Regions from separate parts of the Clostridioides sp. LIBA-2809 genome, predicted to be linked through region 2. Evidence: riboswitches for the same ligand, from Rfam matches in the RefSeq annotation. Region 2 holds a riboswitch; each other region holds the start of a gene.

Region 1 (11,216 bases), 1.4 Mb from region 2:
AATATTCTAACTATTATCTCAAACATATCAAAATTAAGTCCATAAATTAATCCCCAACCTATAAACATTATCACTGCTATAGGTAACATACTGTCAAACCATTTACTTACGAAATCAGGAAGTGCTGAATCTTCACCGAAAAATGAAAAAGAGCCAAATAAGGACATTATTAATCCAGAGAACAATCCTGCAACTAGTGCCACAAGCATCCCCTCTCCTCCAAATCTATTGAAGTTAAATAAAGCACCTTGTTCTGTAATCTCTGGACGAATCATCATCAGCATCAATCCAGCTCCTGCAAGGCCTGCAACTATACTCATATTTTCAAATTTCTTATTCTTCATTATTTCCATAGGTAATAAAAATGCTATAAACAATCCTAAAAGCCCAAATGTATATTGATTTATTGGGCTTAAATCAGGTAAAAAACTTATGTAATTTTTCAAGACAGAAACGATAGTTACTAAAGAACCTACAAATACCATAGGTAAAACTTTCATTATAGTTGATTGAACTGATTGTACCCATATATTCTTAGTTATTTTATTTACAACAGGAGTAAACTTTTCACTTAACAAATCTATAAATCTATTCATAAATAATCTCCCCATAAGTATTTTATTTGTTTGATATTAACTCTAATGCTTCTTCTAAAGCCTTAGCACCATCTAATCTTCCATATGCAGTTTTAGATATACATGCTACTGGCACATTATATTCATTAGCTTTTTGTTGAATTTCTTCCTTCATATAATCTAAGTGTGGCCCTAATAATAAACAATCTATTTCCGATAAATACTTATCTATTTCTGACTCACTTCTCGCTTTTATATCTGCTTCTATGCCCTTTTTCTTTGCACTCTTTCTCATACTAGTTGCCATAAAACCTGTACTGGCTCCTGAACCACATGCCAATAATACTCTTATATTTTTCATATTAATACCTCCAGTATTTTTATCCATTAGTTTATTTCTTAATGAATTTTTTATTTGATTATGATTATATTGTACTTCCTAAATAAGTTCATTTCACATAAATATATTTCCTAATAATAGGAAATCATTTACTCTTAACTAAGCCTATTAATATATAGTATAATGTACTTTATAATACGCACATTCAATTATATAATATATCATATCATGCAGATTTTATTTTAAAACTATGCGAGGGAATACTAATGAAAACATCTAAAAAAGAGCTATTTTTAAATTATATAAAAACGCAACACGATTGGATAGATTCATCCACATTAGCTAATTACCTTAATGTATCAACACGTTCGATTAGAAAATATGTAAATGAAATTAACTCCACTGGTGAATTTATACTGTCCTCTAAAAAAGGATACAAAGTAAATCTTAATAATAATTGTCAAACTAAAATTGATAGTTCAGAAAATACATCACCTGATAATAGGTTAAATTTAATTTTAAAAGAACTTATAGTTAATAGTAGTGGAATTAATATATTTGATTTAAGTGAAGAATTATTCGTTAGTTCAGCTACCATTGAAAGTGACATAGTTAAAGCTAATAAATTTATAGGAAGTTATAATTTAAAGATAAAACAATCAAGATTTTTATTGAAACTGATTGGAAATGAATCTGAAAAACGTAAATTAATGAGTTCCATAATATTTAAAGAAACAGGAAGTGATTTTTTAAGTTTATTTGATGTACAAAAAATATATCAAGAATATAATCTAACTAAATTAAAAGAAAACATAATATATATATTAAAAAAATACAATTTATTTATAAATGAGTACTCTATAAATAATATACTTCTTCATCTAATGATAACTATAGATAGAATAAAAAAGAATAACTACATAGAGTCTGTTGAAGTAGTAAACTATATAGACAATAATATAGATGTAAATATTGCAAAAGATATATCAAATTTTTTAGAATCAGAATACAACATAACTTTAACTAGTACAGAGTTATACTATTTAGTATTTCAGTTAACAAACAAAACCACAGTTTTAAACTATCATAAAATGGATACTAAATCTTTATCAAATTATATAAATGAACATTTTGTTAATCTAACTAAAAAAATAATTAAAAATGTGTATGATTTATACTTTATAGATTTATCTGATGATGAATTTGTTGTTAAATTTACTCTTCATGTAAAAAATTTAATCAGTAGGGCTAAGAATAATCAAATTTTGAGAAATCAAATACCTCAGAAGTTAAAAGATTCCTATCCTCTGATATATGATATATCTGTTTATATTTGTAATCAGATTCAAATTTTAGAAAACATAGAAATAGATGAAGATGAAATATCTTATATATCTCTACATGTAGGCTCATTTTTTGATAGACAAAAACTACTAGAAGATAAAGTTCTTTGTGCATTAATTACTCCAAATTACTATGATTTACAACTAAGAATAGTAAGAGACCTTGAAAAAAGATTTAATGAATCTATAGAAGTTATTCAAATTTTTTCAGATATTCATAATCTAGACTTTGATAGCAAAGTAGACATGGTCATCACTACCTTACCAATTAATAATAGATGCCCCATACCTTTTGTATATATAAATCCTTACCCAAATAGAAAAGATTATGATAATATCCAAAGTAAATTTATTCAAATCAAATATAGAAAAAACATACTTACTGTACAAAATCATTTAGAAATGTACTTCAGTGAGTCTTTATTTATGAAAAATATATATTTAGATAGTGCTAAAGATTATATAAAATTTATGGGAAATATTCTGCACAAAAATAAATATGTTAAAACTACTTATGTAGATGATGTTCTTATAAGAGAAAACATGTCTTCAACTGCTTTTAATAACAATGTAGCAATTCCTCATAGCATGAAAATGGATGCTTTAAAAACTGGTGTCTGTTTAATTGTCAATGATAAACCAGTTAAATGGGGTGAGGAAAAAGTACAAATTATAGCCATGATACCCATAAATGAAAATGAAAAAGAAAAATTCAATTACATATTCGAAAGCTTTATTGAAATACTGTCTGAGTGGAATAATGTTAAAGAACTTACTAAAGCAGATAGCTATAGTAGTTTTATGAATAGAATAGCTTATCTTATTCAGAATATCTAAATACATGTATTTACAATATATATTGTTAAAACTATTAATACAAAATAAAAAAGCTATTACACTAAAAGTCTAAATTTCTACGTGATAGCTTTTTTTTCATAATAGCTTTCTTCTTTAATTAATATATCTTATTTTTATTACTTATTTCATAGTTATTGTACACTAGTTATAAGATTAAATATTTGTATTGTTGTGGCAGTCATATTATCAATGGCAGTTTCTTTATCCATTGCTTCTTCTATTGTCATAGCCCTATTTACTATAGAAAAATAAGCATCTATCCCCTCTTCATTACACTTAACTGCATCTTCTGTTGTCGCTCCAGCTAAACCTATTACTTTTGCACCATATTTTTTAGCTAATTTTGCAACTCCTATTGGTGCCTTTCCCATAGCAGTTTGATTATCCAATCTACCTTCTCCCGTTATAACAAAATCTACACCTTTTAATTCTTCCTCTAATTTAATCTCTTCTAATATTATTTTTATTCCAGATTCTAACTTTGAATTTAAAAATGCTAAAAACGCAAAACCCAGCCCTCCTGCTGCTCCTACCCCTTCCACATTTGCTATATCTTTGTCTAAGTCATTTTTGACTACATTAGCAAAGTTTCTAAGCCCATTATCTAACTCTTCAATTATTTCTGCTGTTGCACCTTTTTGAGAGCCATATATATGTACAGCTCCATTTTTCCCAAACAGTGGATTGTTTACATCACAAGCTATTTTAAAATTACATTCATCTAGTACTTTTAATCTATTATCTATTTTTATATGTCTTATTTCATTTAAAACTTTTCCACCTAATCCTACTAGTTTGTTATTTTCATCATAAAACTCAAATCCTAAGGCTTGAAGCATACCTACTCCAGCATCATTGGTGGCACTTCCTCCTAAACCTACTATAAAGTTTCTACATCCCTTATTTATTGCTTCCTTTATTATTTCTCCAACACCATAAGTTGTAGTGTATAAAGGATTTCTAAGTTCAATTGGAACCAATGTCAGTCCTGATGCTTGAGCTATTTCTATTATTGCTGTATTTGTCTCTTTTAATAATCCATATGTTGCATTTACTTTTTTAACTATTGGACCAGTAACTTCTATGATTTCTTTTTCACCATTCATTCCTTGAACTAAAGCATCTACTGTTCCTTCTCCACCATCTGCAAGTGGTAATATCTTTACTTCTGCATCTTTTTTAACTTTTAATATTCCTTTTTTTATTGCATTCGCTGCCTCTATTGAAGATAAGCTTCCTTTCAAGGAATCTATAGAGATTAATATTTTCATATTTATCTACTCCTTATTTTATTATAAGAATAATTTCATTTTTATTTTATACCCTACATCTTTCTTTGTATATAACATATACTATTTATCTTATTTTTATTTTGTAAAAATACAAATATATATTAAATAGATTTTCGTTTGTAGAACTATTTACGTAATTATTATCATACATGTTTCTCTTTATACACCCAAATTGGTTATAGCAAGCCTTCACTTCCATCATATAAAAAAGGTATTACCAATTTTTAGGTAATACCTCTTTGTTTTATTTTCAATTTAAATTAATTTAAGTGATTTTTCTTAATCTCATCAAGTAGCCCATCTTCCAGATAAATCTCCAATGCACAGCCCACCATTGCCTTTACTGATTTATGAAGTTTATCATAAGCTTCCTCAGAATTTGCATAATTTAGAAACTCTTTTTCATGAACATATACCATTGGATTTATATCTAAAGCTATTTCTGTATACATAGTAGGACAAACTTGACTTACATTACCTATATCTGTAGAACCTACTGGCCCATCTTTCCCTTCTAGTATATCTGTTATACCTGCTTCGATTAAATTGTTTTTTGTTATCCTTTGAAGTACTTTATTGTTTATTATATTGTCAAAAGAATTTTCAAAATATCTATAAGAAAGTTTAGCTCCTGTCATTAACTCTGCTCCTTTTGCACAGTTTATAACTTTTTTAGTTACTTCATCTAAATAACTTCTTTCAGCAGCTCTTACAAAAAACTTACAAGCTGCTTTTTCTGGAACTATATTTGGGGCTTCTCCTCCATTTGAAACTATACCATGTATTCTAACATCTGATTTTACATGTTGTCTTAAAGCGTTTATTCCAGCAAAAGTAAGTTGCACTGCATCCAATGCATTAACTCCCATATGAGGATGACTAGCTGCATGTGCTGATACCCCTTCAAAACTAAACTCTAATGAATCTATTGCCAAAGCCTTGCAGTTTATATTATTGAACGCTTCTATATGCATCTGATAGCTTACATCAACATCGTCAAAAGCTCCTGCTTTAACTAAGTCACATTTTCCTCCTGTTGTTTCTTCAGCTGGTGTCCCTATTAATACAATTTTTCCTTTAAAATGTTCTTTTAACTTACTTAATACTATACAGGCTCCTAGTGTAGATGCCGCAATCCAGTTGTGTCCACAAGCATGACCTGGCTCTTTATCTTCTCCATATCCAGGAAGTGCATCATACTCAGCTAAAAATGCTATAGTAGGACCATCACTATCTCCTAATTCTGCTCTAAAAGCAGTATCCATATTGCAGTACGGATAAGTTGTATCAAATCCATATTCCTTCATTTTCTCTACTAAGTACTTTGATGATATATATTCTTCTTCGCCTAGTTCTGGGTTATTGAATATAAAATCACATACTTCTTCAATTTCTTTTCCAAGTTCATCCTCTATCTCATAAGCTCTTTTCTTTACACTCTCTATCATAACTTACCTCCTATTAGAATCCTAGATATAATCCTATTGTCAAGAATACCATTACAAGAATTGTTAATACTACCATTAGAGGAACTACGAATCTAACCCACTTTGACCAAGGAATATTAGCTACTGCTAGTGCTCCCATTAAAACACCTGATGTAGGTGTTATTAGGTTAGTTACACCTATACCAAATTGATAAGCTGTAACTATCATTTGTCTAGATACATCAACTAAGTCTCCAAGTGGTGCAAGTACAGGTATTGTAAGTGATGCAAGTCCTGATGCTGATGGTATTAAAAATGCTATTAAACCTTCTATCAAGAAAGTTAAATTTATAAATATAGTTTTTGGTAGTCCATTTAATAAATTTGCTGCAGAATTTAAAATTGTATCTATTATAAATCCATTTTCTGCTATTATTACGATTCCACGTGCAAATGCTATACATAACCCAGCTGTCATTAAATCTCCTGCTCCACTTATAAATGAATTAACTATTTCATCTTGTTTAAGCCCTGACGCTATTCCTGATATTATACCTATTGCTGTAAATATCATTGCAATCTCAGTTATATACCATCCTAACCTTAAAACTCCAAATATCATAATTGCCATACCTATTACGAAAATTGCTATTACCATGGCTTCTCTTTTTGTAAATTCTTTTATGTTTGTATCAGTATTAGTCATTGATTCTTGATTTAGTGATATATCGTGTACTAAAGACTTTTTAGGGTCTTTTTTAACTCTATTGGCATACATCATAACAAATCCTATGGATATAGCCATATATATTATAAACATAACAACTCTAAACTCTATTCCAGAACCTGGTGTTATTTGTGACAATGCCTGTGCTATTCCTACAGAGAAAGGATTAGTAGTTGCCGCTCCAAATCCAGCTGTTGCTCCTATAAACACTGTTGCCACCGCAGTTAATGAATCATATCCCATGCTGGTCATAAGTGGAATAAATATCATATAAAAAGGTAATGTTTCTTCACTCATTCCAAAAGTTGTACCACCAAGACCAAACAAAATCATTGATATAGGTATTATTAAAAATTGAAACTTCTTCATTTTATTTACAGTGTGTGCTATAATGGCTTCTATTGCACCTGTTTTGTTAACTATTCCAAAAGCTCCTCCAACTATCAAAACAAATCCAACTACTTCAGCTGCATCTATAAATCCCTTTATAGGAGCTGAAAATACATCAGTAACACCTTGTGGATTTGATGGTGCTTTTTCATAAGTTCCAGCTACAACAACTGACCTTCCATCTATATCTACCCTTTCAAAATTTCCACTTGGTACTATCCAAGTAAGAACTGCCATTACCACTATTAATAAGAATATTATAGTAAGTGTCTGTGGCATACTAAACCTCTTCTTTTTTAAACTGCTCATTTGTAATCTCCCCACTTTTTAAATTAAAATATTTTATTATTGCATCCCTTTTCTATCCTATTTTGCATAGATGTAAAAAAGCTCAACATGGATACATGTTGAGCTAAATGTGCTAAATACAACATACCTACATCTTCCCTTTATCTTATCTAAGATAGCTCTCCATCAAAATTCGGGCTGATTTTGATGACAGTACTGTACTTATTAAATACAGTCCCAGCACTAGCTTTGGACACTAGCACTTCGGCACTTACTCCTTTTATATTGCTTCATTGGTTTCCGACCTCTTCAATATTAATCTTAGTAAATGCAACCTCTACCTCAATCTTTTTATTAGATGAGGTAATGCTTATTAAATTTTATTTATTGTAAATAATTGTAGCATAATATGTCGAGATTGTAAATATTTTCAATATAATAATACTTACATTTAATGACATTGACAAGTTTAATTTATACTATTCCAGTATATAATTATAACTTTAGTTTTATGTTTAAAAATATATTTATCTTCTCTTTTTTCTATATTATCTATATATTTATCTACCACTTCACCAAAATTAATCTTTTTATTTAATTCAGTTTCCATTTTAAGATGTATATCTTCTATGCTATCAAATTCAATTTCATTTTCTACATCAATAAACTTTGTGTCTGCACATATATTCAAAGAATGTAGTATATTTGGAATATATATATAATCTGGGCAGGTTCTATCTTTCTCCCCTAAATCAATATACAAGTCATTGAATAATGGCTTTTGAATAGTCCTTACTATAATTACTTTTTCTTTAGCCAACTTATTCATTTTATTCAAGGCATCTTTAATATTCCAAATTCTATAAAGTGAATTCACAGATAAAATGTAGTCACTGCACTCAATATTGACATCTTCCCACTTACCTTGTACTGTGTTTATATTAGTTATATTATGTTCCCTAATCTTTTGTCCAAGTACATCAAGCATATCCCTTGAAAAATCATTAGCAGTTACGACCTTGCATTTTTTAGAAAGTGGTATAGTAAATTTACCTGTACCTGCACCAATTTCTATAAGATTTTTTCCTTCATCTATTAATTTATCAATAAAATCAAATACTTCTTTTGAATAATCATAAAGTGTTGGATTATCATCATACTTATGAGATAATTTTTTTAAAAATAGTCTTTCCACCTCATCATCAAATGCTCTTTCCTTTGCATATCCTTCTTTATTTTCAATATACTCATGCAATTTTTTTTCGAAATCTATATCTTTATAATACATGATTAATCTTCCTTTCTAAAAATGTTAAGGTTGAGATTTATCATTTTCCATAATCAAAGTAAACCACTTTTACTAAATTAATGCTATATTAATTAAGTGCTTAACTAAATAATTGATTACTCTGCTCTAAAAATTAATAAAATTCTCAATAAGCTCTTTAGTGTAAGTATGCTTTGCACTTTTATATAATTCTTTGGAACCTATAATTTCAACTATCTTACCATTTAACATAACTGCAATTTCATCACTAAATTCCTTTACTAAGTCTATATCATGAGATATAAATAAATAGGTTATATTAAATTGTTTTTGAGCTTTTTTCAGAACTTGTACAACTTGAGCTTGTACAGATACATCTAACATTGATGTAGGCTCATCCAATATTATAAATTTAGGCTTTAATAAAAGGACTCTGGCTAAAGCAACTCTTTGTATTTGTCCTCCACTGACTTGATATGGGTATCTAGTTAAGATTTCCTCGCTAATTCCAACAAAACTTAAGTATTCCTTTATATATTCTGTTGATTTATTCTTCTCATAGATTTTATGAATCTTTAATGGTTCTACAAGGCTATCATATATAGTTTTCTTAGGACTTAGAGCTGAATCTGGATGTTGAAATATTACTTGCATCTCTTTTCTTAAATTCCTCATCTGAGAAAAATTATAATTACTTATATTTCTACCATTAAAATAAATTTTACCTCCATCAGATTTAACAAGTCTTAAAATAATCCTTGATAAAGTTGATTTTCCACATCCACTTTCTCCTACAAGACCCAAGGTTTTTCCTTCTTCTATTTCAAATGATACATCATCTACTGCCTTAACTATTTTCTTATTAATTATTCCGCTCCTAAATTCCTTATAAAGATTACAAACTTTTATCATAAATAAAACACCTCACCTTTGAGCCATTTACATCAAATAGCACTGGCTCATAATCAGAACATGATTTTTTTGCAACTTTACATCTTTGAAAAAATCTACATTCTTTTGGTAAGTTTATTAGACTTGGTGCTATCCCATCAATAGGCATTAATTTTTTATTTGGCTGTGAATCAATTAGACCTTTTGTATAAGGATGTAAAGGGGTATTAAATACACTATCTTTAGAACCCCTTTCTATGATTTTCCCTGCATACATAACCATAACTTCATCACAAAGTTTTTTGGCTAACATTAAATCATGAGTTATAAGTATCATGCTAACACCCATATTACTTCTTAAATCACAAAATACCTCGTATACTTGTTTTCTTATTATTGCATCTAGCCCTTTAGTTGGTTCATCTGCAATTATCCAGTTTGGGTTTAGTGCTGTCCCTATAGCTGCCAATACTCTTTGGCTCATTCCTCCACTTAGTTGGAAACCATAAGAATTGTAAATTAAATCAGTATTTGAAAATGAAAATTTTCTTAATATATCTAAGCTCTTACTCTTACATGAGCTCTTTTTTTCTTTTGCATGATAATAGAAAAGTTCATTAATATGACTTCCTATCTTTAATATAGGATTGAAAGAACTCGATGGATTTTGTGGTATTAATGCTATCTTTTTTCCTCTAATTTCTCTGAGTTCTTTTTCCTTAAGTTTTAATAAATCTTTGTCTTCATATAAAATGCTACCTGAGACAATTGAATTATTGGATACAAGGTTTAAAATTCCCAATCCTAGTACTGATTTTCCACTACCAGTTTCTCCAATAATTCCTGTAATTTTACCACTTTGAAAAGTTACAGATACTTCGTCTACAGCTCTCACTTTTCCTTCTTTAGTATTAAAATAAATTTTTAAATCTTTTATATTTATATCTCTGCTCATATTTTTGATTCCTTCTAAAGATATTGACTTAAAGAGTTGATTTTTTCATCAAACATATCCCTTAGCGCATCACCAACTAAATTTATACTACAACACAATAATAATATGCTAAAGCCTGGTGCCAGCAACAAATTAGGATAACTTCTAAAATGTGTTTTAGCATCATTTATCATAACTCCCCAATCTGCCTGTGGAGGTTGTATCCCTAATCCTAAAAAACTTAGCGATGCCATAGAAAGTACACTCTTCCCTATTCTTATTGTAAATAGTACTATAAATGGAGCAAATATGTTTGGAATTATATAATGAAAAATTATATGAAGATGGCTGGCACCTAATGCTCTTGCACCTTCAACATATTTTTCCTCTTTTACCTTTAGTACCTCTCCTCTAACTACTCTTGAAAACCCAGCCCAAGAAGTAAATACTATTGCTATTAATAAACTTTTTATTCCTGGACCAAGAACTCCAGCAAGAGCAATCATAAAGCTAAGACTTGGAAGACCTTGAAATATATTTACAATCGACTGAATTATCATATCTACTATACCACCACAATACCCTGCTACTATACCTACAAAACTTCCAAATATCATTGTTAATAAGGTTGCTACAAATGCTAAAGATATAGACACTCTAGCTCCATACAATATCCTACTTAAAATATCCCTTCCTAGAGTATCAGTCCCAAGTATATGCTCTCTAGATATTCCCATTAACCTATCAGCCATTTGCACCTTATTAGGGTCATATGGAGCTAATTTAGGTGCAAAAAAAGCAACAAGTATCATAATTATTAACACTAAAAAAGCTACTTTATGTATAAATAACATTCCTTTAAATTTCTCCATATCATTTACCTC
Region 2 (11,216 bases):
TGTTTTTCCTTGCTCAGTTAAATTTATTTCATCTTTATTATTAAATGAACATCCTACAAGAAATATAGATAATATCGATATTAATAAAATTACTCTTCCTCTCATTAAACCCCTCCTTGTTATATACTTTAAATTTTATCATAATTAGGAAGTTTTTAAAATATTTTATATTTATTACAAGAAATTTGTTAGTAAAATGAAAAATAAGTAGATATGCTATGTATAACTACAACAAACTAAAAATTAATTTAGAGCTATATACACCTTAGCAAATCTACTTAAAATAAACTTTAATATTTAATTTTTATTCTATATTTCTAAAGACAATAAGTCTTCATAACTTTGTCTCTTACATATTATCTTGTCATTTCCATCAAATACTGAGACTACCGCCGCTCTTGGTATCTTATTATAATTCGAAGACATTGAATATCCATATGCACCTGTTGATGTTGTTATAAGTATGTCTCCACTTTTAATATCCATTATATCTATATCTCCAATCAATATATCTCCACTCTCGCAACATTTTCCAGCTATTGTTACATGATTCATAGTCTCATGGTTAATTTTATTTACAATACTACATTCATAACTAGCTTGATACAGAGAAGGTCTTACATTGTCTGTCATACCTCCATCCACACTTACATACACTCTAACATCTTTTATATCTTTTATTGAGCCTACTGTATACAATGTACTTCCTGCATTTGCAACTATTGATCTACCTGGCTCTATTACCAGTATAGGCATTTCTATTCCAAGCTCTTTACATGAACTTTCTGCTTTAGTAATTATAGTCTCACAGAATTCTTTTATAGTTTTAGGCTTATCTTCTTTACTATAATAAACTCCTACACCTCCACCTAAGTCAATTTCTGTTAATTGTATATTGAATTTTTCTTTTATTTCTTTTACCAAGTTCATCATTATATCTACTGTATCTATGTATGGCTCTACATCAAATATTTGCGAACCTATATGAGCATGAAGACCCACAAGTTTGATATTTTTGTATTCACTTAATTTTTCTATAGCTCTAAACAAATCTCCATTTACTAAGGCAAATCCAAATTTAGAATCTATCTGACCAGTTTTTATATAATCATGTGTATGAGCTTCTATGCCAGGTGTTATTCTAAAATATATCTCTTGAGTCTTACCTTTTTCTTCACATAGTGTTTCAATCAAGTCTAATTCATAAAAATTATCTACTACAAATTTACCTACACCTAAATCTAATCCCATATTTATTTCTTCTTTAGTCTTATTATTTCCATGGAAGAAAACTTTTTCCATAGGAAAGTTTGACTTATAAGCTGTATATAATTCACCTCCTGAAACTACATCTAGGCACATTTGTTCTTCATTTATAAGGTTACACATGTAAAGAGGTAAAAAAGCCTTACCTGCATAAGCAACCTTATTTTTTCCATCTTTTGCTTTAAAATATTCTACATATTCTCTACAGTTTTGTCTTACTAAAGCTTCATCAAATACATAAAGTGGAGTTTGATATTTTTTACTAAGTTCTAAACAACTCACTCCTCCAATATATAATTCATTATCATTTACGGTCATAGTTCCATGAAGTTTCATAATATCCTCCCCAAATTTTATATATTAAATACTTCTGCTATTTTCTCTATAGCTACTTGCTTATCATCAGAATTTATAGCACAAGTTATACGAATTTCTGATGTAGTTATAAGTTTTATCATTATACCATTTTCATTAAATATCTTAAATACTTTAGCAGCAACTCCAGAAGTATTTTTCATACCAAGACCTACTAAAGAAAATTTAGTGATATTATTATCAATTACTACATGTTCTTCATCTGTATATTTAGATACTATCTTTTTACATTCACCTAGTTCTTCTTTTGGAACTGTAAATGATACACTTATCTTATCTAAAATAGGTGCAGTTTGACTTATCATATCTACACTTATTCCAATAGTTGCTATATCTTCAAATAAACTAGATATATTTTCTGCTTTAAAATCTTTTATTGTTATAGAACTATCATCATCACTAGTAGCTAATCCTGTTATTACTTTATCCTCTAATTTCATGTCTTTTCCCCCTCTTATATATGTTCCTTTTACTGTACCACATGTACGTCCAACATAAATTTCAACACCATATTTTTGTGCAAGTTCTATACTTCTTGAGTGCATTACTTGTGCCCCTAAACTTGCTAATTCAAGCATTTCTTCATATTCAATCTCATCAAGTTTACTAGCTTTTGAATATTTTCTTGGGTCTGTAAAATAGATTCCATCAACATCTGTATATATCTCACATTTTCCATTTAATTTGACTGCAAGAGCTACAGCAGATGTATCTGAACCACCTCTTCCAAGAGTAGTTACATCACCATCTTCATTGATTCCTTGAAATCCAGTTACTATTACGACATTTCCTTCATCTAAACTATTTTTAATTCTATTTACATTTATATCATCAATTTGAGACTTTCCATGAAGACCACTTGTTTTTATATTTAATTGATAAGCATTATAACTTACAGCCTTACATCCAAGTGCATTTAATGCTATTGATAATAAAGAAGCTGAAATCATTTCTCCAGTAGACATCAATGCATCCAATTCTCTTTTACTAGGTTCATTACTCAATTCTTTAGCCAATTTTATATATTCATCAGTAGATTTACCCATGGCAGATACAACTATCACCATTTGTGGATTTTCTTTTCTTCGTTCTATTATATTTTCTGCAATTGATTTTATTTTATCAGTATCTGCTACTGAACTTCCACCATATTTTTGAACAATTATACTCATGCTTTTTCCCCCTCAAGTTAAATTTTGATAAATAAAAACGCCCAAAGGTATACTTTGGACGTGTAAATCTCATAGACCAAGTAACCTTGTAGCTCACCACTTTAAAAGTGACAGCCTTATACATATTATGCATAAGTCCAGAAAATCCGTCCGTCAACAAATTTTCTTCGGCTATAGACCCTTTCATCAATCATCAACACTTACCAGCTCTTATTGAATACTATTGAATATAGCTACCTCTACCCTAGGCTCATTATTTTTTAATTAATTTATTAATATAGTTTTATCACATTCTATATAATATTGCAACAATTATTTTACAAAATGTGGCAAATCCATAGTCTTCTTTTTTAAAATTAGCTTATATACAATTAAATAGTTTATTTAACCCTAAATCTATAAAATTTATGCTATACTCATTATCGTATCTCTCTAAGTCATTTAATTCAGATAGATTATCTGGCGTAACTACCAAAACGTTTGGCACTTTAAAAAATGGAATTGTAGATTTATCTATCTTTCTAGAAAGATTTTCATATTTAGAAATATCTATTTCATTATCTAAATCAACATCTACTAAAACTTGTTTTATATTACCAAATTGGTCTGTATATTCAATAAATAAATCATATTTCATATCATCCACACTAACATTTCGGTAGAATCTTTTTACATCACAACCTGCAGTATTGATTCTAACAACTAATTCTGACCCTACTAGAGCCTTTATTAAATCATCTCCCTTAAAAAGTTTACTACCATTTAAATAGTATACATATGAGAGGTCTTTATAATTATAATAATCCACATCACAAGGATATTTTTTTAATGTATACTCACTACACATTTTTCTCAAAGTTTTTTTAAAGTTTTTTTTATTATATCTCTTTTGGTCTCCATAAATCTTTCTAAATTGAGCTTCTGTAACACATCTAACCCTGCTAATTAAAAGCAATATCTCTTTTTCCATATTTGTCATAGTACATTCTCCTTGAAGTATTATTTGCAAAGTTGTACTAATATTATATTAATTTTATGACATTAAATTTACAAAGAATTGAAATAAAATAGCTAGTTTTTATAAAAATAAATTTTATAAAAACTAGCTATTAACATATTAAATACTATTTTCAGACTTTTTAAGTTAAACTATACATTCTCTTGATTTCCAGAATCTTGAGAGTTTGTATTTTCGTCAGTTCCTGTTCCCTCTTTTGCTTTTTTGTCTTCAAAGTTTGCAATATTTAGGTTATCAAATTCTGACATTTCAATTACACCAGATGCTTCTTTTGAATACGATATTTTAACTTTATCTCCAACTTGAGTCAATGGCAATTCACTAGACACTTTTGAAGTGGCCTTGAATATTATTTCTTTATTTGAATCTAAAGTTACATAATAATTAGTATTTCCGCCTCGTACATCTGGGCTTATTCTCGTTACTGTACCTTCTATGACTTCGTCTTTTAAGTCATTATCAAGTTTTAAATCATTTCCCTTAGACTCTAATGAATCTTTATAGTTTCTTAATGCTTCGTTTTTATCTTCACCTATACCAAGCACATTATAATCTTCAACAGATACAAATGCAACTCTTTTTACAAGACCAGCCTTATCTTTTAATGATGATACATATGTTGGCTGACCTAATATATTATACATTACAGGGAATGTTGCTTCATAATTTTTTTCTTGAACATTACCCTCAGCTGATTTCATCGCAGCTGTCTCAGTAGCTCCTGGTTGTTTATATAATCTAGCTTCTTTTGTTCTAGAGTCAACTAACATAAATCCAATTGTAGATTCATCTCCACCAGAAGATGTTATACCTGTATACCAATAAGACCTATTATCATTTCCATAAACTAGTGATGTTCCTTCTGTTGGTACTAATACTCCTTTTTCTGATATAACAGAATTTAAAAATCCATTAACATAAACACCCCAGTCTTTAATCTGGTCTGTTATAAATTCTTGTGGCTGGATTCTATCTACCCATTTAGGTGTATTCTTAACATTATAAACATTTATTTTTCCAGTTTCTGCGTCAACAGTGGCTATTCCTGTAGCATTTGCTCCTCCATAACCAATTTTATGCTCATATAAACTTACAACCCAATAAGGCTTCCCTTCATCATTTATTTCAAGGGTAAAATCTGTCATACCGACATTTACAATACCATGTATATATAAATGTCTTTGTAAATCTTGATGTAAGTAAGCTTCTGGTTGGTATACTATCTTTATTGGCTTTCCATCTATTTCTTGAACTAATTGAACATCTTGAGGATTACTTGCGGATACTTTTACATAACCACTTGTACCACTTAAAGATGTCACCCATTTAATTATGTCTCTATGAACAAGAGGTGCTACCCAGTACAACTCTCCATCCACATTTTGTATATGGAATTTTCCTAATTTTGACACACTACCTATAGCTGGAACTTCTCCAAGCTTTTTATCACCCAATTTCATGGCCATATCTTCATCTACAAGACGAATGTCATTTACACTAACAGGACTAATATCATCAGTAAATTTACTTTCAGTCACTTTTCCTAATAGTTCTTTATATGCCTTTGCATGAAACACAGGTGTAGAGGCTATAAAAGGTACAACTACAATATACACAAGTAAAGCTATTGCTATTGAAAAATTATATTTGGCAAGTTTAGATGTTCTTTCATTTCTATCCAACATCATATCCAATATTCCTGCCACAACAAAGAAAATTATTCCTACTGAAAATAAAGATGTGAAATCTAATCTAAGTACAGGTAATTTAATAAATGCATAAATTACTACAATTATTAGTGCAACTCCATATGTTTTAAGATATCGTTTCATTTAATACTCCTCTCTACAAAATGTTATTATTACTATTATATCCATATATTTACAAAAAATAAATATTTATCATATTTATTTATATGTTAAGATATCTTTATACATTTATATATCTATTTTATTTAATTATATCTAATCTATATACCCCAAAAATACTATAAAAATGCAAATAATCACAGAAACTTAAAAACTGAAGAAAGTGTTTTAACTAAGATTTACGAATTCTTAATCCTCTCGAAGTTAAACTACTATCTTCAGCCTAATTATCTAGCAATAGTTTTTATATGATAAACTCTAAAATAAATTTTTAGATGTTTGCAATTTTTGATACATAAGAATGTTGTCTAGAATTATATTCTGATAATAAACCTTCATATTCCAAGGTTAGACCAGATAAATTATAAAAATCATTTGGAGTTACTTCAAATGCTTGTTTATTTAAAATGTCTATCTCACTTTTTTCTAACATATCAGCAACAAAGTTTGAACATACATATTTATATTCAGATTGTCTATAAATATTCATTGGCAAATATATCAGTGCCATTATATCATAATAGTAATCTTCTCTATAATCACTAATTAATTTTATATTTCTAAATAGACTTTCATATTGTAAATTATCTACTTCTAATGAATATACTCTACACACAGTATTTTTTCTTATAGCATATAATCCTTGATTTATATTTTCTTCAACAAATCCACCAATAAACGGATTTCTTGGATTTAATCTCCCAAAAGAATACATTGGCTTTAAATTTTCATTTAGTGATATTGACACATGTGTATACAGTTTTTTACTTATATTCCTTATTAAGTAAGATAATAAAGTTCCTGTATATGTTGTTACAATATAGACTTTATTCATCATTTCCCCCCAATCTAGTAACTAAATAATATTACATACTTATAACTTAATATCATAAAATATTCTAACATAATAAATGTTATTTTACAAATTTTGATTTTAAAGTACTTCAATATTATATAAAATATAATAAAAATATAAATATAAGTTTTCTATATTTTTAACCAACAGCTGTTTTCTTTAAATTAATTAAATGATTTAGTATATCTTGAGCCTTTCCAGAATCTTTCAAATACCCTAATGCCCCATTTATTTGTGATTTCAAATCTATTTCTACTTCCATATCTAAGTCAATATTTCCTTTTTTTATAGATATATTTTTAAGAGTCACTGGATAAAGATAACTTTTTTCTAAAGTAATCTTATTTCCATTAACTTCAAATGGAACTTTTTTATTATAGTTACTTAATATTTTTTCTAACATCTTATCACTTATCTTGAATCTACCAAGTTTCACATTTTCAAGACTCACAATTAGATTTTCTCCTTTTAAAGTAGGTCTTAACTCAAGCTCATATTGGCTATTTATTAATCCAAGTACCTTATATGGTCCTGCTACTTTTATTTTTCCATCTTTCATTTCAACAAAATTATTTTCAAGCTCTTTAATCCCATGCTTTTGCATTAATGTATATATTAAATTTCTAAACTCATCCTCTGAAACAGACACTTTTCCAACCATTCTAAGTGGATTTTTTACTACCTCCATGGAATTTATATATGAACCTTTTGACAAGTATTCTTCATCTATAATTTCATTATTTTGTGAACTAACATCATATCTCTCTTTTGGTGTCAAGATGTATACAACAATACCTATAAACACTAAAGCAATAACAAGCAAACTCAATAAAATTTTTGCAACCTTTCCCATAATCGTCTCCTTTACAAATCTGTCAACAGATTTAAAATAAATTTAGATAACTAACTTCACATAATATTCTTAACAATATACATATTATAATACAGTCTTTTGAGGATTAATTCAACAAATCTCATTTTTTGTAAATAAACTGTAAAAAACATAAATTTAGTATAAAAGTTAATATTTTGCATAATACTCTTAATTACACCTTTATTTTTTTCTAATCTTGGATTAAAATTAATATTATGCAATACAGTGTAGTGTACTGTATTATAAGCAAATTAAATAGGAGGTATAAAATATGTCAAATGAAACGAACTCATCTAACTTTATAAAAAATATTATTATAAATGACCTAGAAACAGGAAAACATGACAGTATAATAACTCGTTTTCCACCTGAGCCAAATGGATATTTACATATTGGTCATGCAAAAAGTATATGTCTTAATTTTGGATTAGCTAAGGAATTTAACGGAAAAGCTAATTTAAGATTTGATGATACAAATCCATTAAAAGAAGATGTTGAATATGTAGAATCTATAAAAGAAGATGTTAAGTGGTTGGGATTTGATTGGAACGAGTTAAATTTTGCATCTAACTACTTTGATGAAATGTACAAAAGAGCTTTAATATTAATAAAAAAAGGTAAGGCTTATGTATGTGACTTGACACAAGAAGAAATGAGAGAATATCGTGGTACTTTAACTGAACCTGGAAAAGAAAGTCCTTATAGAAATAGGACTATTGAAGAAAACCTTGATTTATTTGAAAAAATGAAAAATGGTGAATTTAAAGATGGTGAAAAAACATTAAGAGCTAAAATAGATATGTCTTCTCCAAATATAAACCTTAGAGATCCAATTATATATAGAATATCTCATTCAACACATCACAATACAGGAGATAAATGGTGCATATATCCTATGTATGCTTTTGCTCATCCAATTGAAGATGCAATTGAAGGAATAACTCACTCTATATGTACTCTAGAATTTGAAGACCAAAGACCTCTTTATGATTGGTTTGTCAAAGAGTGTGAAATGGAAAATGTACCTAGACAGATAGAATTTGCTAGGCTTAATATAAACAATACTGTTATGAGTAAAAGAAAATTAAAACAACTTGTAGATGAAGGTGTTGTTGATGGTTGGGATGACCCTCGTGTTCCTACAATATCTGGTATCAGACGTAAAGGCTATACAGCAGAAGCATTACGCAATTTCTGTAGTGAAATAGGGGTATCAAAAGTTAATTCTACAGTAGATAGCCAAATGCTTGATTATTTCCTAAGAGAAAATCTACAACCAAAAGCACCTCTTGCTATGGGAATTTTGAGACCTTTAAAGCTAGTTATAACTAATTACCCAGAAGATAAAATTGAAATGCTTGAAATAGAAAATAATGCTAAAGATGAATCTCAAGGAAAGAGATTAGTTCCTTTTTCTAGAGAATTATATATAGAGCAGGATGATTTTATGGAAGAACCTGTTAAGAAATATTTTAGATTTTTCCCAGGAAATGAAGTTCGTTTAAAAGGTGCTTATTTCGTAAAATGTACTGATGTAGTTAAGGATGAAAATGGAAATGTCACTGAAATACATGGAACTTATGACCCTGAAACTAAGAGTGGTTCTGGATTTACAGGTCGTAAAGTAAAATCTACAATACATTGGGTTGATGCTAAATCAGCTATACCATGTGAATTTAGATTATTTGAACCATTAATTCTTGATGATGTGCCTGAAAATGAAGGTAAGCATTTCTTAGAACAAATAAATCCTAATTCATTAGAAATACTACAAGGTTTTGTTGAGCCTACACAAGTAAAGAATGCTAAACCTTTTGATAAATTCCAATTTGTTAGAAATGGATTCTTTAGTATAGATAACAAATATACAACTGATGAAAAACTTGTGTTTAATAGAATAGTTCCTCTAAAAAGTTCCTTTAAACCTGCTAAATAATCTTACAATAAAAAATGAAGACTTAAATAAAAAATTACTTCTACTATAAATAACCTTAGTTAGAAGTAATTTTTTATTTGAGTTTTTATAATTTACTTTAAACCATTAACGTTTTTCACTACTAATCCCCATAACCTCTATTCCATCTTTTATACATTCTATGCTAAGAGGAAAATCTGGACCTTTTTCTCCATCAATATCTGTTATAAGAGAATCTTCACATTCTATATATACTTTTTTAGTTTTAAAGTACAGTATTTCATTTCCATTATATTGATCTAAGTAATCACCTCTAAGCACACTTATCAAAACTGGTATTGATTTTGGAATTGGCATTCCCTTAAAAATAATTACATCTAAATAACCATCATCTATCTCAGCTTTGTATGCTAGATTTATATTTCCTGCTGTTTTGCCATTAAAAATCAACATAAGATACATATCTCCATCATAATACATTTCTTCAGAAGATACTTTTATCTTAAACTTCCTCATATACAATGCTTCTTCTATTCCCTTTATATAATAAGAAATTCTTCCAAATGAATTTTTTAAGTCTGTGTTTATCCTTTGTGATACATCTGTAAACATACCAGCACTTGCCACATTTATAAAGTACTTATTATTAACTTTCCCTATGTCTATTTTCTTCGGTTTTGAATTTATGATTTTCTTTATAGCTTCTTTTATATCAAATGAAATTTGAAGAGCATTTGAAAAATCATTTGCAGTTCCTGTAGGCAAAATTCCAACTGGAATTCTTATGTCTAATTCTTTCATTGCATTTACCACTAAATCTATGGTACCATCACCACCTGCTATAAGTACGTGGTCATAAGAACTATCCACTTCCTTAAATGCATTCTTTACTGGTTCTTTAATATTCAATCTATAGGGTATCAATAAATAATTTCGTTCCTGATATAATTCTATAATCGTGTCCAAATTTGATAATATCTTTTTTTCACCTGAATTAGGATTGTATATAAGTTTTACTTTTTTCATTATTTCTCCTTACTTATTTTATTCTTTTAGTATCCAAAATCTTCGTTTAGGAAAATTACATTTATTCTTTCTGGTGTTAATTGTCTTTTTATAAGTGTGTAACTACAACATATTCTTCCAGGGCTTGAACAGTCTATACATATGCCCGTAGTCTTACATCCAGTATTTGTATTTAATCTTTTACAATTAGCTGGAGCAGCTATTGTTTTTGTTCTTTTTATAGCTTCATCTATATCTTTAACTATTTTGTTTACTCCTGCTATAACTATCACTTTGTCAGGTCCATATATCATGGCAGCTACTCTATTTCCATTTCCATCTAGATTGTAAAGTTCTCCATTTTCTGTTATTGCATTGGTACTTGTAAAATAAGCATCAGCCGAAAAAGATTTTCTATAGATTTCCTTCATTTCTTCTGGTTTAATGTCTTTTGCATATCTATCAAGAAAATCGTACTTTTCTCTTATAAAATCAATTACTCCTGTTTCAAATAAAGTCATAGAGCCTCCACATCCTACTAGAGAACCCACTTTTACTATTTCTTCAATTTTTTTAAGAAGCTCTTCCTTATTATTTACCAAATACCCTTTCATATTATTGTTTTCTAGAGATTTTATTGTTTTTTCTATTCTTTTTTCATTAAGCCAATTTAGATTTTGATCCATCTTAACTTCCCCCTTATTTGTAATATGTACTAATTGGTCATAAACTTTATTTTCTTTATAAGTTTATTTTAGTACATCTAAAAAAAAATACAATATAAAACTTAAATAAGTTTTTCATAAATTTATCCATAATACTATTTTTTAATTCAAGTAGTATTGGATAGGTTATATCCTATCTCTA
Region 3 (11,216 bases), 1.6 Mb from region 2:
ACTAAGAATTTAGCTGCGATTATAGAACCGTTTGCAAATACCTCATCAGATTGAGAATGATGACTTAATGTAAGAACTTCATTATCTCCTGCAAATATAACGTCATGGTCGCTGATTATATTACCACCTCTTATAGAGTGTATTCCAATTTCGTTTGCTTTTCTTTTACAATCTCTACCATATCTTCCATGTGTGTTTATACTTTCTGGTAATACTTCTTTAATTGCATTTGCTATCATAGTAGCAGTTCCACTAGGAGCATCTTCTTTTCTATTGTGATGTTTTTCTATGATTTCAATATCAAAGCCATCTAGCATTTTTGATGCATCTTTAACTAATTTGATTAAGATATTCACTCCAAGAGATGTATTTGATGACAATAATACAGGAATACTTTTTGATGCTTCTTCTATTCTGTTTAAATCACTCTCATCATAGCCAGTAGTGGCTAATACCACAGGTGTATTATTTTTTAGTGCATATGATAATATTGGCTCTAAAGTTGCATGATGTGAAAAATCTATTATGACATCAGTTTTTTCAGTTACATCAGTCATTGTTTTATAAAGTTTTGTATCACCATGACAACCTTTTTCATCAGCAGACCTAGCTACACCACACACTAGTTGTAATTCACTATCCTTTTTTACACATTCTGCTAATACTCTTCCCATTGTTCCATTATAACCGCTAATTATAACTTTCAACATAAATTCCTCCTATGAAATTAATAAAAATTTGTTGTATTACTATAAGTTTATTTTATCACTAATATAATCTATATAAAATAATATTAGTGATAATAGGGTTACAATTTACTGGATATTTAAAAAAGTGTACTCAAATTTAATATATATTAAATATAAGTTCATATTTCATAAAAGGCATTTAAAAATTAATATTGATATATTAAAAATACTAAAGATATATATAGGTGAAAATTTAGAGTATTAACTTTAAATTCAACATTTAGGGCATTAAAAGTGATATTATTAAATTAGAAATATCTTAACTTAATACACGAATATGGGAGTGATAGATATGTTAAAAGAAGAAAAAACTTATCAAGAGAAAGAAGCGAAAACATTTAATGGAGTAGTGGCTTTGATAATGATTATCTTGTTTTTAATAGTTTCAATAAGCATCATGGTTTTTGGAATAATAAAACTTGATAATGGTTTTGCTGGGATAGGCTCACTTATGCTAATTTTAGGGCTTGTATTTATACTGGTAGACTTTATCCTATGTTTTGGTCTAAAAATGATTAATCCTAAAGAAGCTATAGTTCTAGTTTTGTTTGGTAACTATTATGGAACTATAAAAAAAGAGGGATATTATTGGGTAAATCCATTTTGTTCAGCAATAAATCCAACATCATCGAGAATTAATGTATCAAAATCTTCTTCTGATGAAAAAGTAGATATATCATCTAATCCAAGAGGGAAAAAAGTATCTTTAAAAACGATGACTCTTAATAATGAAAAACAGAAAGTTAATGATTTACTAGGGAATCCAATTATAATAGGAGTTGTTGTAATTTGGAAAGTTATAGATGCAACTAAGGCTGTGTTTAATGTGGATAATTATAATACATTTTTATCTATTCAATGTGATTCAACTATTCGTAATGTTTCAAGACTTTATCCATACGATGTGTCTGAAGATGGAGATGAGAAATCTCTTCGTGGTAGCAGTCAGGAAATAGCAGATAAATTAAAAGACGAATTACAATCAAGAGTTGATATTGCAGGAATTGAAGTGTGTGAAGTGAGAATTACTCACCTTTCCTATGCACCAGAGATTGCAGCAGCGATGTTACAACGTCAACAGGCAGAGGCTATAATAGCAGCACGTAAAAAGATTGTTGAGGGGGCTGTGAGTATGGTAGAAATGGCACTAACTAATTTAAGTGAAAATAATGTTGTAACTTTAGATGAAGAACGTAAAGCAGCTATGGTAAGTAATCTATTGGTGGTTCTTTGTGGTAATAAAGATGCACAACCAGTAGTAAATAGTGGTTCGATGTATTAATCTAAGGTAAAGTTAAGATAGTTTAAAATGCTGAATAAGAATGAATAAAATACAATAAAAATAAGTAATCAGATTTAGTAAAATAAATAAACATAGTGGAAATAAGCAGTCGGATTTGATAAGGATAAACAAGAATAAAAATAAGAAACTATATTGAATAAATTAAATATTATAAAAAGAGGGTGTCTCTAATGAATTAAATTCATGTTGAGACACCCCTTTGCTTATACATTACTTATTTAATTAGTCTAAATTTCTAAGGTCATCCATAAGTTTAGTCTTGTCAGCCGTTTTTTCATCTTTCATTTTTATAACTTTAGCAGGAGAACCAGCAACAACAGCACCAGCTTCTACGTCAGTAGTTACAATAGCACCAGCTGCAACAACAGCACCTTTACCGATTCTAACACCTTCAAGAATAACTGCATTAGCTCCTATTAAAACATCATCTTCAACTATAACAGGAGTAGCAGAAGGTGGTTCTAAAACACCAGCAACAACAGCTCCAGCACCTAGATGAACATTTTTACCAAGAGTACCTCTAGCTCCAATAACAGCATTCATATCTACCATAGAACCTTCACCAATAACAGCTCCTATATTTATAACAGCTCCCATCATGACAACAGCATTTTTTTCTATAGTAACCATGTCTCTTATTATTGCACCTGGCTCAATTCTTGCATGTTCACTTAAAGTATTTTTTAGAGGAATAGCAGAATTTCTTCTATCGTATTCTACATGAGTATCTATTATATCTTTACCATGTTTATCTAATACTTCCATTATATCTTCATAGTCACCTATAAATATATAAGAACCATTGCATCCAAATACTTTAAATTTATCAGTTGATTGGAAATGTAAAGAGTTAGTATTTACATATACCTTAACAGGTGTTTTCTTTTTAACTTCTTTTATATATCTTGCTATTTCATAAGCATCGTTTAAATTTACCATTTGTTAATTCTCCTTGTATTTCATTATATTTCTTTTATTATATACTTATTTATCAATTTTAGTATATACTTACTTTTCATTATTTACATTTTATTTTACAGATTTTTTATTATATAAGCATAGTATCAAATAAATTTATCTATTGTATATATTTGAGTTATACTGTGTATTCTCATTATATTATTGTTATTATCCTAACATGCTGTCCATATTATAAAATCCTGGTTTTTGTTTAACTAAATATTTAGCAGCAGCTATAGAACCACTTGCAAAGATACCACGAGATTGTGCTTGATGGCTTATTGTAAGTACTTCATTATCTCCAGCAAATAGAGCATCATGTTCACCAACAATGTTTCCACCTCTTACAGCATGAATACCAACTTCGTTTGGTTGTCTTTTCGCACTACGACCATATCTACCATAATTATTTTCAACGTTTGGTAAAACATCTTTTATAGCGTTAGCAATCATAACAGCTGTGCCACTTGGGGCATCTACTTTTCTGTTGTGATGTTTTTCTATTATTTCTATATCAAATCCTTCTAATAATTTAGCTGCATCTTTAACCAATTTTACTAATACATTTACACCAAGAGACATATTATATGATTGGAATACAGGAATAACTTTAGCCGCTTCATGTATTTTGTTCATTTCTTCATCATTATATCCAGTAGTAGCGATTACTAAAGGTGTCTTAGTTTTTAAAACATAAGATAAGATATTATCTAAATTAGAGTGATGAGAAAAATCTATAACTACGTCAACTTTTTCAACTATAGTGCTCATATCTTCATAGATTTTAAGGTCACCTTCACAGCTATCCATACCTCTAGCTGCAACACAAACTAATTCTAATTCACTATCTTCTCTTATAGTATCGGCTAAAATCTTACCCATTTTTCCATCATAACCAGTTGCTATAACTTTTAACATAATTTCCTCCTATGATTAAGGGCTAACTTTTGACCAAACTTATTTTTTACCATGCATCAATTTTTACTATGCATTAACTTTTAGTCCAAAGTTAACTAATTCTTTCTTTAATACTTCTAAATTTGCTGGGTCCATTTCTGCTAGAGGTAATCTTAAATCTCCAACATTGAATCCTAATAAATTCATTGCAGTCTTAACTGGTATAGGATTTACTTCTATAAATAAAGCTGCGATTAGAGCATCCATACCAAGTTGTAATTTTCTAGAACCTTCTATATCGCCTTCAAAGAATTTGGCTACTAAATCGTGAGTTTCTTGAGGGCAAACATTAGCAAGTACTGATATAACTCCTTGACCTCCTAAAGACAATAAAGGAAGTATAGTATCATCGTTACCAGAGTAGATAGCAAAGTCATCTGGTACTAAGCTAGCTATTTCTGCAACCTGTCCTAGGTCTCCACTAGCTTCTTTTACAGCAACTATATTATCTATTTTAGCAAGTTCAACTATAAGGCTAGGGCTTATATTTACACAAGTTCTTCCAGGGACATTGTAAAGTATAATTGGAAGTTTGACACTGTTAGCTATTGTTTCAAAATGACGTTTAAGTCCAGACTTATTAGCTTTATTGTAATAAGGAGTTATGATTAATAGAGCATCTACTCCTAATTTTTCAGCTTCTTGGCTTAGATTAACTGAGTGCATAGTATCATTAGAACCACTTCCAGCTATAACAGGAACTCTTTTATTAACTTTTTCTACAACATACTTAATAGTAGCAAGTTGTTCTTCATCAGTCATAGTATTAGCTTCACCAGTAGTACCACAAGATACTATAGCATCAGTACCATTAGCTATTTGGTATTCAACCAATTCGCCTAATTTGTCAAAATCAACTTTGTTATCCTTTGTAAATGGTGTAACTAGAGCAACAGCAGAACCTTTAAATATCATATAAAATCAATCCCCTCTTTTTTATTTTTGTGTTTTATATTACAGTTACTTCTAATGCTTGTTTTTGTGTTATTATTAATATTTTACAAAATTATATATTTATACAATTTTGCATATTATACTAAATCGTATGATAAAGCCATTTCAGCTATTTGAATTGCATTAGTTGCAGCACCTTTTCTTATATTATCAGCAACAACCCAAAGATTTACACCATTATCAACACTAAAGTCTCTTCTTATTCTTCCAACAAATACTTCATCTCTATTGTCAAATTCTACAGCAGTTGGATATTCATTCTTAGCAGGATTATCAACTACTACAACACCTGGAGCTTCTTCAAGTGTTTTTACCAAATCTTCTAACTCAAATGGATTGTTAAATTCAACATTTATAGATTCACTGTGACCATTTCTTACTGGAACCCTTACAGTAGTTGCAGTTATTTTTAAGTCATAGTTATCAAGTATTTTCATAGTTTCATTTACCATTTTCATTTCTTCCTTAGTATATCCATTTTCAGTAAATGAATCTATATGAGGAAGACAATTGTAAGAGATTTGATGAGGGTAGAATCCAGTAGGATTACCATTCATTCCTTGCTCTAAATCCTCAACTCCTTTAACACCAGAACCAGATACAGCTTGGTAAGTAGAGTATACTACTCTCTTAATTTTGTACTTATCATCAAGTGCTTTAAGAGGAACCATAGCTTGTATAGTAGAGCAGTTAGGATTAGCTATTATGCCTTTGTGTTCTTTTATTGCCTCTGGATTTACCTCAGGAACTACTAAAGGTACATCTGGGTCCATTCTCCAGTGACTAGAGTTATCTACTACTAAGATTCCATTTGATGCTGCTATTGGAGCATACTTTTCACTAATACTTCCTCCAGCAGAGAATAATGCTATTTGTATACCTCTATCAGTAAATGAAGTTTCCTTCAATTCTTCTACTATATATTCTTTACCACCAAATACTACTTTAGAACCAGCTGATTTAGAAGATGAGAATAAAAATAGATTTTCTATTGGAAAATTTCTTTCTTCTAATACTTTTAAAAATGTTCTACCTACCATTCCAGTAGCACCAACTATCGCTACATTTACTTTTTTCATATAAATTCACCCCAATTTTAAATTATTAAAACATTATTTTATTTGATTTTAGTTATACAAGTAAGATATGTTAATATTTTTATATATCCAAAAACTTTAATATTATATTAACAACTTTAATTATATACAAAAAACGTACAAAGGTATACTTTGTACGTCTAATTTATCACTCAAAGTAAACCCTGTAGCTCATCACTCATAATATAAGTGACAGTATTACACATGTTATGTGTAATCCCAGAAAATATAATTGCAAGAAATATTTTCTTCGGCTGTAAATCCTTTTTCCAATCATTAACGCCTGCCAGCTACTATTGGATACTCTTAGTTACAGCTACCTCTACCCTAGGTTAATAGGATATTAAAATTTGATTATTCTAATAATAATACATATTTAAGAAAAAATCAACTTATTTATATAAATATTGCTAAAATTTAAATCCAAAATTTGTCATTTCTTGTTTTAATACATTTAGATTAGTTTCTTCCATTTCAGCTAGAGGAAGTCTTAAATCTCCAACATTAAAACCTAAAATATTCATGGCAGTTTTAACTGGCACTGGATTTACTTCTATAAATAAGGCAGCAATTAAAGCATCCATATCAAGTTGTAATTTTTTTGAGCCTTCAATATCACCTTCAAAGAATTTAGTTACTAAATCATGTGTTTCTTTAGGACATATGTTAGCAAGTACAGAGATAACACCACTTCCACCTAATGATAATAGTGGTAAGATAGTATCATCGTTACCGGAGTATATAGCAAAGTCTTTAGGTACTAATTTAGCTATTTCTGCAACTTGAGCTAAATCTCCACTAGCTTCTTTTACAGCAACTATATTATCTATCTTAGCAAGTTCAGCCACAACAGATGGCTTTATATTTACTTTAGTTCTTCCAGGTACATTATATAAAATAATTGGTAACTTAACGCTATTTGCTATTGTTTCAAAGTGAAGTTTAAGACCTTTTTCATTAGTCTTATTATAGTAAGGAGTTATTATTAAAAGACCATCCACTCCTAATTTTTCAGCTTCTTGACTCATATGAACAGACAACATAGTATTGTTTGAACCAGTACCTGCTATAACAGGTATTCTTTTGTTAACTTTTTCAACTGTATATTTTATTACAGCAAAAATTTCAGATTCACTCATAGTAGTTGCCTCACCTGTTGTTCCACAAACAACTAGTGCATCTGTGTCATTCTCAATGTGGTATTCGATTAATTCACCTAATTTTTCAAAGTTGACATTATTATCCTCTGTAAATGGGGTAACTAAAGCAACAGCAGAACCTTTAAATAACATATAATCAAATCTCCTTTTTTATCTAAATTTAATTTTTTAAGTACAATAATAATTATAGTACAAATTAATTAATTTTAATAGGTATAGTTAATATCTTAACTGTTTAAATAAGATATTTATATTATATTAATATTACAAAAATTTGAAATAAATGTTTTATTCTCAAAATATGCATATTAATTTAATAAAATATACCAAAATGGAAATAAAAAATAAATTTTATGCGAATTTAATAACTAATAATTAATATATTTAGGTTATAATAAATATGTGCGTAAAATCTAATAATAAGTAATAATACGGAAAATTTAGGAGGAATAATATGGATACTTTAAAGGAACTTTTTAAAATAGGAAGTGGGCCTTCAAGTTCTCATACTATGGGGCCACAAAGAGCAGCAGAAAGATTTAAAAATGAAAACCCAGATGCAGAAAGTTTTAGAGCAATATTATATGGTAGTTTGGCAGCTACAGGAAAAGGTCACTTAACTGACTATATAATTGAAAAAACTATAGCACCTAAAAAAGTTGAAATTGTTTGGGAAGAAGATATTATAAAAGATTTTCACCCAAATGGAATGAAGTTTGAAGCTTTAGATAAAGAAGGAAATGTAACAGCTGAATGGACTGTATACTCTGTAGGTGGAGGAACTATAGCAGAAGAAGGTCAGAGAAATAGCAAAAGTAACAGTATATATCACCTAGATACTATGGATGAAATAGTAAAATGGTGTAAGGAAAATAATAAGACTTTAGTAGATTTTGTGTTGGAATGTGAACCAAAAGACATAAAAGATTATATAACAACTATAAAAGATGCTATGAGAAAATCTATTGATGATGGACTAAGCACAGATGAGATAATACCAGGTAAACTATTATTAAAAAGAAGAGCAAGTACATTTTATAATGCATACCAAAAAGATAAGAATTTCTCAACGCTTGTATACGCATATGCACTGGCAGCGTCAGAGCAAAATGCTTCTGGTAATATAATAGTTACAGCACCAACTTGTGGTTCTGCTGGTGTAATTCCAGGAATATTCTTTGCAATGCAAGATTTTTATAAGTATGATGACGAAAAAATAATCGAAGCTCTACTTGTAGCTGGGATAATAGGAAATATAATAAAGACTAATGCATCAATATCTGGAGCAGAGGTAGGGTGTCAAGGTGAGGTTGGTGCAGCTTGTTCTATGGCAGCAGCGGCAGTAGCATACTTAAAAGGTGGTACTATAGACCACATTGAATATGCTGCAGAAATAGCACTTGAACATCATCTAGGAATGACTTGTGACCCTGTATATGGATACGTTCAAATTCCATGTATAGAAAGAAATGCAATGGCAGCTCAAAGAGCTTACGATGCAGCTAATTATGCATTATTAACTGATGGCTCACATTCTGTCTCCTTAGACCAAGTTGTTGAAACAATGAAAGAAACTGGTATAGACATGATGGATAAGTATAAAGAAACTGCTAAGGGTGGACTTGCTAAACATTTCTTCTCTTGCTAAAAAATAAAATTTTTAACTAATAATTCCCCTGTTTTGATTTATGAAACAGGGGAATTATTATTAATGGTGAATTATTTAATAATGCAAAATATTTTTATATTAAATTTAATTTTTTACTTTTAATTAGTATAGTTTGTTATATAATATTTTAATTATGAGAGATATAGAAATATTTTTTAATAAATTAGAATTTGGAGGAGATTACATGAGAGAGGCATCATATTTACAAGAGCAACTTTATAAACATAGAAAGGCATTAAACCCAATCGCAGAAATTGGAAGAAAAGAATATAAGACTTCAAAGTACATAAGAGATTATCTTGACAAATTGGGAATTAAATATGAAGTTTATTTAGAAACAGGTATAGTAGGTATAATAGAAGGTAAAAGACCTAAAAAAGATATAGCTTTTAGAGCTGATATAGATGGGCTTCATAGCGAAGAGGGTGTAAAACATTTATGTGGTCATGATGGACATGCTACTATATTACTTGGGTTAATTGAGTATTTAAATGACAATAAAGAAGAGCTAAATGATAATATAGTATTCATATTCCAACCAGCAGAAGAAGGGCCAGGGGGAGCAAAAGCTTTAATAAATGAAGGTGTGCTTAGAAAATATAATGTTGATGAAATATATGGGCTTCATATATATCCAGAGTTACCTGAAGGTTATGTTGGTACAAGAGAAGGATACTTTATGGCTCAAATAGGAGATATTGATATAGAAATAGTGTCTAAAAGTGGGCACGGTGCTATGCCACAAAATGGGATTGATGGGATAGTAATAGCTTCAAACTTTATAAGTTCACTTCAAACTATAGTATCAAGAAATATAAGCCCAATAGACAATGCAGTGTTGACTATTGGTAGAATTGAAGGTGGGGCTAGAAGAAATATAATAGCTGAGAACATAAAGATGGAAGGTACTATGAGATGTTTCAGCCCAGAAGTGTATGAGAAAATGAAACTTAGAGTTAGAGAACTTGCTAGAGGGTTTGAAGTAGCTTATAACTGTAAGGTTAATATAAATATCATAGACGATTATATTGCTGTTAAAAATGACAAGGATTTATATCAAGAATTTGTATCAGCTGTTGGAAATGATACTGTTGTGGAATTGGAGCCACTTATGATATCAGAAGATTTTTCTTACTATCAAAAAGAAGTTCCAGGTTTATTTTTTATGTTAGGTTCAAAAAATGAGGAAAAAGGATTTGTAAATGGTCTTCATAATATAAACTTTAATTTTGATGAAAAGATATGTGTAAATGCACTGAATGTTTATGCAAAATTATTGAAATATAAAGAAGCTATAAATTAAGAAGTAATTTATAAATATTAAAAAGTAGAGATACTTAAATTTAAAAAGATGTGAATTGATAAATACCCCTTACATATTTGTATAAATTTCTTTTAATTGACAAAAATACAAATAAGAAGGGGTGATTTTTTTGAAAGAAAATATGCAAAGAGAAAAGAAGATAACTAATGGCAAGAATACTAAAATATTGACAAATGATGATATAATGAAATATGAGATAGCCTCAGAACTAGGTCTTATGGACAAAGTTGGAGAACGTGGATGGGCAGGTCTTACAGCTAAGGAAGCTGGAAGAATCGGAGGTATGCTTACATCACGCAAAAAGAGGCTGAAAAAGATTGTGGAGGGGCAGAATAAAAAGGATGAGTCAATATAGCGATTTTGCGTTTGTATACGATGAACTTATGAATGAAGTTGATTATGAAGGCTGGGTTAAATATATAGAAGATATAATAGATGGTGAAGGTGTAAAAGTAAAAAATATATTGGAATTGGCATGTGGTACAGGTAATCTTACAATTCCATTAACTAAAAAAGATTATGATATAGCTGGCATTGATATATCTGATGAGATGCTTAGTGTAGCAAGAGAAAAAGCAGAAAAAGAAGGCGTAGAATTGGTTTTACTTCAACAAGATATATCAGAACTAGATTTTGAAATATCTGATTTAGATTGTGTGCTTTGTGCTTGTGATGGATTCAACTATATAACCTATGATGATGATTTGGAAAATGTATTTTCAAAGACATATGAATTATTAAAAAAAGATGGAATATTTATATTTGATATAAGCTCATTTTATAAATTAGCCAATATATTAGGAAATAATATGTACGGTGAAAATAGAGAAGATATAGCCTATATGTGGCAAAATTACTTTGATGATGAAGAAAATCTAATTGAAATGGAGCTTACATTTTTTATTAAAGATGAATATGGAAAGTTTGAAAGATTTGAAGAAGTACATCAACAAAGGGCGTATACTGAAGATGAAATAGTTGATATGCTTAAAGAATCTGGGTTTAAATATATAAAATCTTATGGAGATTTTACTTTTGATGAA

The links. A riboswitch is a leader RNA that binds a small molecule or an ion and turns the genes downstream of it on or off. The one in region 2 is predicted to bind lysine.
Region 1: linked by a shared signal. The riboswitch ahead of ACTG44_RS17115 (YfcC family protein) and the one ahead of ACTG44_RS10780 (aspartate kinase) in region 2 are both predicted to bind lysine.
Region 3: linked by a shared signal. The riboswitch ahead of ACTG44_RS17985 (aspartate-semialdehyde dehydrogenase) and the one ahead of ACTG44_RS10780 (aspartate kinase) in region 2 are both predicted to bind lysine.

Annotation. Positions count from the first base shown of each region.
Region 1 is NZ_CP197004.1:3,611,647-3,622,862, forward strand. Features, by position in the region: gene ACTG44_RS17090 (PTS sugar transporter subunit IIC) at 1-596, opposite strand, end outside; gene ACTG44_RS17095 (PTS sugar transporter subunit IIB) at 619-936, opposite strand; gene ACTG44_RS17100 (BglG family transcription antiterminator) at 1,182-3,095, shown strand; gene ACTG44_RS17105 (glycerate kinase family protein) at 3,248-4,387, opposite strand; gene ACTG44_RS17110 (M20 family metallopeptidase) at 4,669-5,856, opposite strand; gene ACTG44_RS17115 (YfcC family protein) at 5,870-7,261, opposite strand; lysine riboswitch at 7,409-7,588, opposite strand; gene ACTG44_RS17120 (class I SAM-dependent methyltransferase) at 7,710-8,528, opposite strand; gene ACTG44_RS17125 (ABC transporter ATP-binding protein) at 8,655-9,419, opposite strand; gene ACTG44_RS17130 (ABC transporter ATP-binding protein) at 9,403-10,353, opposite strand; gene ACTG44_RS17135 (ABC transporter permease) at 10,368-11,204, opposite strand; gene ACTG44_RS17140 (ABC transporter permease) at 11,206-11,216, opposite strand, start outside.
Region 2 is NZ_CP197004.1:2,231,172-2,242,387, forward strand. Features, by position in the region: gene ACTG44_RS10770 (hypothetical protein) at 1-105, opposite strand, end outside; gene lysA (diaminopimelate decarboxylase) at 310-1,602, opposite strand; gene ACTG44_RS10780 (aspartate kinase) at 1,620-2,813, opposite strand; lysine riboswitch at 2,895-3,063, opposite strand; gene ACTG44_RS10785 (hypothetical protein) at 3,175-3,792, opposite strand; gene ACTG44_RS10790 (hypothetical protein) at 3,963-5,663, opposite strand; gene ACTG44_RS10795 (hypothetical protein) at 5,971-6,534, opposite strand; gene ACTG44_RS10800 (hypothetical protein) at 6,695-7,408, opposite strand; gene ACTG44_RS10805 (glutamine--tRNA ligase/YqeY domain fusion protein) at 7,701-9,365, shown strand; gene ACTG44_RS10810 (YegS/Rv2252/BmrU family lipid kinase) at 9,471-10,370, opposite strand; gene ACTG44_RS10815 (lactate utilization protein) at 10,397-11,035, opposite strand.
Region 3 is NZ_CP197004.1:3,803,942-3,815,157, reverse strand. Features, by position in the region: gene dapB (4-hydroxy-tetrahydrodipicolinate reductase) at 1-710, opposite strand, end outside; gene ACTG44_RS18005 (SPFH domain-containing protein) at 1,042-2,031, shown strand; gene dapD (2,3,4,5-tetrahydropyridine-2,6-dicarboxylate N-acetyltransferase) at 2,275-2,991, opposite strand; gene dapB (4-hydroxy-tetrahydrodipicolinate reductase) at 3,181-3,930, opposite strand; gene dapA (4-hydroxy-tetrahydrodipicolinate synthase) at 3,997-4,884, opposite strand; gene ACTG44_RS17985 (aspartate-semialdehyde dehydrogenase) at 5,001-6,002, opposite strand; lysine riboswitch at 6,180-6,353, opposite strand; gene dapA (4-hydroxy-tetrahydrodipicolinate synthase) at 6,431-7,312, opposite strand; gene ACTG44_RS17975 (L-serine ammonia-lyase) at 7,635-8,828, shown strand; gene ACTG44_RS17970 (N-acetyldiaminopimelate deacetylase) at 9,034-10,152, shown strand; gene ACTG44_RS17965 (alpha/beta-type small acid-soluble spore protein) at 10,283-10,528, shown strand; gene ACTG44_RS17960 (class I SAM-dependent DNA methyltransferase) at 10,515-11,216, shown strand, end outside.